Regions from separate parts of the Oceanimonas sp. AH20CE76 genome, predicted to be linked through region 2. Evidence: predicted binding sites of a transcription regulator. Region 2 holds the regulator's gene; the other holds the start of a gene.
What was found. Region 2 encodes sigma-54, which starts transcription at its own class of promoters, with help from an activator protein. Its sites were predicted from a motif close to TGGCACNGTTTTNGCTT; they were not measured.
Positions count from the first base shown of each region.

Region 1: a site for sigma-54 is predicted at 1,740-1,756, ahead of N2M06_RS03970 (cytochrome ubiquinol oxidase subunit I). Genes of this name have one in related genera too.

Region 1 is NZ_CP155481.1:818,549-821,756, forward strand. Features, by position in the region: gene N2M06_RS03965 (ATP-binding protein) at 1-1,611, opposite strand, end outside; gene N2M06_RS03970 (cytochrome ubiquinol oxidase subunit I) at 1,903-3,208, shown strand, end outside.
Region 2 is NZ_CP155481.1:2,914,603-2,917,810, forward strand. Features, by position in the region: gene lptA (lipopolysaccharide transport periplasmic protein LptA) at 1-166, shown strand, start outside; gene lptB (LPS export ABC transporter ATP-binding protein) at 169-894, shown strand; gene N2M06_RS14315 (RNA polymerase factor sigma-54) at 938-2,374, shown strand; gene hpf (ribosome hibernation promoting factor) at 2,399-2,686, shown strand; gene ptsN (PTS IIA-like nitrogen regulatory protein PtsN) at 2,689-3,135, shown strand; gene rapZ (RNase adapter RapZ) at 3,146-3,208, shown strand, end outside.

The DNA of each region.
Region 1 (3,208 bases), 1.2 Mb from region 2:
CTGGTTGCGCACAAACGACAGGGCGTTATCCAGCAGGTTGGTCAGCACCTGCTGCAGGCGGTAAGGATCGGCAAATACCTGATAGTCATCGGGCAGCGTCAGCTCAAGCTGCACGTCTTGCCAGTTGAACTGGGGCCTGAGGCTGTGCAGCAGCGGCAGCAGCGGCACGGCTCTGGGCTGAATATGCAGCTGACCGGAATAGGCCAGCATGTCTACTATCAGCCGGTCGGCGCGTTTGAGCTGATCCTGAATCATGGCTTTGCGCTCGGCTTCCAGGCCGGCAGTGGCCATGGAAATAATATTCAGCGGGTTGCGCAGCTCATGGGCCATGGCCGCTGACAGACCGCCCAGCTCCACCAGATGCTGCTCTGATACCCGCTTGCGCTCGGCTTCGGCCAGCTGCAGCGAGCGTTCCAGCAGGCCACAGCGGGTGGCCAGCAAGGAGCCGAACACTTCGGCGGTAAGACGCATGCCCGGTGTGACATCATCAAAGCCTTTAAGCCGGAACTGCCAGTCTTGCTTATGATGCAGGCACCACAGCTCCAGCCCCGGGCCGGGCTCAAAGCGGGGGGCTGTGGTGAGCAGCCGCACGGTCACTGGCTGACCCATTTGCCGGGCCAGCAGCTGCTCGGCTTCCTGTGCCAGCGAGTGCCAGCTGTCGGTGTCTCTTAACTGTGCCAGCCAGGTGTCGAGCAGCTGCTCGTCAAGCCGGCTGCCCGGATAAATTAACCGCTCAACCAGGGCACTGACCGGGCGGTACAGGGCCAGCGCCAGCAGCAGCAGCAGCACCGAATACAGCCACAGCTGCCACTGCGGCACCGCCGCCAGCGCCTGCATGCCCAGCTGGCCGGCCATGGCGCTGAACAGCGCCATCAGCCCCAGCAGCAGAGCTGTCATTAAAATCCACAGCAGGGCGCGGTTGGCCCAGGCATTGACCTCCAGCATCTGATAGCGCACCACCCCGTAGACCAGCAGCAGCACATAGCTTGGCAACAGCAGCATGGGCCAGGGATACCAGTAGAACCCCAATGACGGAAAGATAAAACTGGTGGCCAGCAGCAGGCCCCAGGCGCCAGCGGCAAACATGGCGGCAATGGAGCGGCGGCGGTTGCCCTGCTGGCGTATAAATCCCCACAGCAGCAGCGCATGGGCCAGCACGCCAATGAAAATGGTGTAGCCAATGTTGAACCAGCCACTGCCGCGAAAGACAAAATAATGCTCAAAGGGGCCAAAGGCGATAATGCTGCCGCCCCCCAGCCACAGGGTGCCGAGGCTGACCAGCACGGCGGTGACATAAAGCAGCGCGCGAAAGCGGGCCAGCCGGCTCAGCCAGGAGCGCCGGGCCGGCCCCTGATTAACAAAGCCAATGGCAAAGTCGAGAAAAAAGGTGGGCATGAGCGGGTTGGCCAGGATCAGCGCCATGCCGGTGGTATGCCAGCCATAAAACACCGCCACATGGCCGGCGCACCAGAGCGCCATCATAACGCCAAAGCCGGCCAGCGCCTTCATGCTGCGCTGCCGGCGGGCCCGCCAGAACAACCAGGCCGACACCAGCAGGGCGCAGCCGCTGGTGAGCATCATCATGAGTTCAAAGGCAAATTCCAGCGGCATAACAGCAAGTCCGGTGTAAATAAGGTTGACACTTGGGGCGTGAAAAACTGTAAACCTTGTTGTCGGTTAACACAAATTTTGCGCGTTTTATTGATTCAGAGCAAGGAGGGAGTAAGTAGCTATGATGTTGGCATGATTTGTGCCTGATTAGAGTAACCAGACTAACGAGTGAGCATTATAATTATGAGCCTGATCACCCTGATGATGGAATTTTCCGCTATTGTTATCGTTCTTCTTATGGCGGGCCTGCCTGCACTGGTTCGCCGCCAGCTGGTCCGATAAGGAGGATCCATGGAGCTTGATGCCGCCATACTGTCGCGAATACAGTTCGCCTTTACTGTCAGTTTTCACATTATTTTTCCTGCCATTACCATTGGTCTGGCCACGGCCATTGCCATCTGGGAAGGGCTCTGGCTTAAAACCCGCAATCCGGTTTACTTTCAATTAGCCAAGTTCTGGATTAAACCCTTTGCCATTACCTTTGGCATGGGGGTGGTAAGCGGCATAGTGCTGTCTTATGAATTCGGGACCAACTTTTCCCGCTTCTCCGAAATTACCGGTGCCGTGCTGGGGCCGTTAATGGCTTATGAAGTGCTGACCGCCTTTTTTCTGGAGGCGGGCTTTCTTGGTATTATGCTGTTTGGCTGGCAGCGGGTGGGTGAAAAGCTGCACTTTTTTGCCACCTGTGTGGTGGCGGTGGGCACCTGGATCTCGGCCTTCTGGATTATTGTGGCCAACTCCTGGATGCAGACGCCGGCCGGCTATGAGCTGGTAGATGGTCGTTTTGAGGTGGCCAGCTGGATGGAGGTGATTTTTAACCCGTCCATGCCGTACCGGCTGTCTCATATGCTGCTGGCATCCATGCTGACCGCCACTTTTGTGATTGGTGGTGTCAGTGCCTGGTATCTGTTTAAAAAGCGGGATCTGGCCTTTGGCCGCAAGGGCCTGTCCATGGCGCTGTGGGCGGCGCTACTGCTGGCTCCGGTGCAGGCGGTGGTGGGTGATTTTCATGGCCTGAATGTAAAAGAGCATCAGCCTATCAAGGTGGCGGCCATGGAGGGCATCTGGCCCGAGACCGAAACCGGCGCGCCCTTGCTGCTGTTTGCCTGGCCCGATATGGAAGCCGAGACCAACCACTTTGAGATTAAAATTCCCAAGCTGGCGTCCTTGATCCTCACTCATGATGCCGACGGCGAGCTGCAGGGGCTCAAGTCGGTGGCCGCCGAAGACAGACCCCATGTGCCGCTGGTGTTCTTTTCGTTCCGCATTATGGTGGGGCTGGGTGTGCTGATGATAGTGGCCGCCTTGTGGGGCCTGTGGCTGCGACGCAGCAATGGCAACTTTCAGAGCCGGCCCTTTCAGTGGCTGATGATGCTGATGATTCCCTCTGGCGTGATTTCTACCCTGGCCGGCTGGTATGTGGCCGAGGTGGGCCGTCAGCCCTGGCTGGTGCATGGTCTGGTGCGCACCATGGATGTGGTGTCGCCGTTGCCGCCGGAGCGTATTCTGTTCTCGCTGACCCTGTTTGTATTGACCTACAGCCTGCTGTTTTGCGTGTATCTCTATTTTATGGCCAAGCTGATACGCAAGGGGCCGC
Region 2 (3,208 bases):
GGACGCCGAACTCAAGCAGGACGATAATATCGTCACTGGCTACCGTATTCGCTACTTTATCGACAAGGAGCAGATGGAAGCCGAAAGCCAGGGTGGCAAAGACAGGGTCACCACTATTTTCCTGCCTGAGCAGGTACAGAATTTCGACAACCAGAGTAACGACTGACCATGGCCAGACTGAAAGCACGCGGGCTGCAGAAAAGCTACAAAGGCCGGAAGGTAGTGGCTGATGTCAGCCTGACCGTGAACACCGGCCAGATAGTGGGGCTGCTCGGGCCCAACGGGGCCGGCAAAACCACTTCCTTTTACATGATTGTAGGCCTGGTGCAGCGGGATGCAGGCAGCATCACCATAGACGACAATGACATCAGCCATGAGCCTATGCATGTGCGGGCCCGCGCCGGCATTGGCTATCTGCCTCAGGAAGCGTCCATTTTTCGCCGCCTGAGCGTTGCCGATAACCTGATGGCCGTACTGCAGACCCGCAAAGATCTGAACGCCGACGGCCGTAACGAAAAAATGGAACAGCTGCTGGAAGAGTTCAATATTGTCCATATTCGTGACAGTCTCGGTATGAGTCTGTCCGGTGGTGAACGCCGGCGGGTGGAAATTGCCCGGGCACTGGCGGCAGATCCGCGCTTTATTCTGCTTGATGAACCTTTTGCCGGCGTTGATCCCATCTCTGTGCTTGATATTAAGAAAATTATATTACATCTGAAAGATCGAGGCCTGGGCGTACTGATCACCGATCACAATGTGCGTGAGACGCTGGATGTATGTGAAAAGGCCTATATTGTCAGCCACGGGCACCGTATTGCTGCTGGCACACCAGCTGAAATCCTGGCCAATGAGCAGGTCAAGAAAGTCTATCTTGGTGAACAATTCAGCCTCTGAAGGCACCGCTTCGCGCGGTTGATATGGAAGGACGTTAGCATACATGAAGCCGACTCTTCAGTTACGCCTTGGCCAGCAGCTGACCATGACCCCTCAGCTGCAACAGGCCATTCGTCTGCTGCAGCTGTCCAGCCTTGAGCTGCAGCAGGAAATTCAGCAGGCACTGGACAGTAATCCGCTGCTGGAGCAGGAGGAGCCGGACAGTATCAGGGTTGAGGATAATCGCAACGAGGAGCAAATTGCCGCAGACAGCGCCATGGAACGTAATCAGCTTTCTGAAGAGCTGCCCATGGACACCAGCTGGGAGGAAGTTTATACCGCCTCTCCGGTCAGTGGTGGTGCCGGTCTGCCGGAAGGGCTGGAAGATAATGTCTATCAGGGAGAAACCACCGAAACGCTGCAGGATTACCTGATCTGGCAAATGAACCTGACTCCCTTCAGTGATACCGATCAGGCCATTGCCCTTGCGATTATCGATGCCGTGGACGATGCAGGCTATCTCACCGCCGATATTGACGAACTGTTAGCTGCAGCCTCGGCCGACGAGCTGGGCATTGAAGCCGACGAAGTAGAAGCCGTGCTCAAACGCATTCAGCATTTCGATCCCATCGGCGTAGCTGCCCGCAGCGTGCAGGAATGCCTGTGTATTCAGCTCGACCAGTTTCCCGCCAGCACCCCCTGGCTGGCAGAAGCCCGGTTGCTGCTGGAACAGCACATGGATCTGCTTGGTAACCGCGACTACCGTACTCTGCAGCGCAAGACCAGGCTGAAAGAAGACGAGCTGAGAGAAGTTCTGAATCTGATCCAGCAGCTTGAACCCCGCCCCGGCAGCAGCATTATTCAGGGCAGCTCCGAATATGTTATTCCGGATGTGGTGGTCACCAAACGCAACGGTGCCTGGGTCGTGGAACTCAACCCGGAGGCCATGCCCAAGGTACGCCTGAATCAGACCTATGCCGCACTTGCCGACAAGCCCCGCAATAGTGAAGACGGCCAGTTTATTCGTAATCATCTGCAGGATGCCAAGTGGTTCCTTAAAAGTCTCGACAGCCGAAATGAGACGCTGCTCAAGGTTGCCAATTGTATTGTTGAACAACAACAGGCATTCTTTGAGTATGGAGAAGAGGCCATGAAGCCCATGGTGCTGAACCATGTGGCCGAGGCAGTAGAGATGCATGAGTCCACCATCTCACGCGTGACCACACAAAAGTTTCTGCACTCGCCCCGGGGCGTGTTTGAGCTTAAGTATTTCTTCTCCAGTCATGTGGGCACCGACGATGGTGGTGAATGTTCATCCACGGCAATTCGTGCTCTGATCAAAAAGCTGGTCGGAGCAGAAAACCCGGCCAAGCCGCTGAGTGACAGTAAGATTGCTCAGTTGCTGGCCGAGCAGGGGATTAAGGTGGCCAGGCGTACCATCGCCAAGTACAGGGAGTCACTGGCCATCCCCCCTTCCAATCAGCGTAAACGCCTGGTTTAAAGGCAACGACAGAAGGAAGACGTTATGCAAATTAACCTGACCGGACACCATGTAGAAATCACAGATGCACTGCGTGACTATGTTAATAGCAAGTTTACCCGGCTGGAGCGCCACTTCGACCACATTACCAATGTGCACGTCATCCTTAATGTAGAAAAAATGCAGCAAATTGCCGAAGCCAAACTGCACGTCAGTGGTGGTGAGCTGTTTGCCAACGCCCAGCATGAAAATATGTATGCCGCCATCGACGGACTCATTGACAAGCTGGATCGTCAGATCATCAAACACAAAGAGAAGCTCAAGCAAAAGTAACCATGGAAGTCGCCGACATACTAAGCAGGGACTGCACGCGCAGTGCAGTTCCCTGCACGAGCAAGAAGCGTGCTCTGGAAATTATCAGCGAGCTGGCTGCCGAACATTTGAATATCGGCAGCCAGCCGCTTTTTGACTGTTTGCTGGCCCGTGAAAAGATGGGCACTACCGGCATCGGTAATGGCATTGCCATACCTCATGGTCGTATTGGCAATGACAACAAGGCGACCGCGGTACTGCTGACTTTTGCCGAACCGGTAGAATTTGATGCCATCGACAATCAGCCGGTTGGTCTGGTGTTTGCGCTGCTGGTGCCGGAGCAGGAATGTAAACAACATCTGAAAACGCTGTCCTTAATTGCTGAAAAGCTCAGCAACAAACAGATTTGCCGGCAGCTGCGTCAGGCCGGCAGTGACGAAGAGCTTTATCAAATCATGATTTCTGCCTGAAGGAGCCTATATGCAGCTGGTGATTGTGAGTGGTCGTTCCGGGTCCGGTAAAACCGTCGCCCTGCGGGTGCTT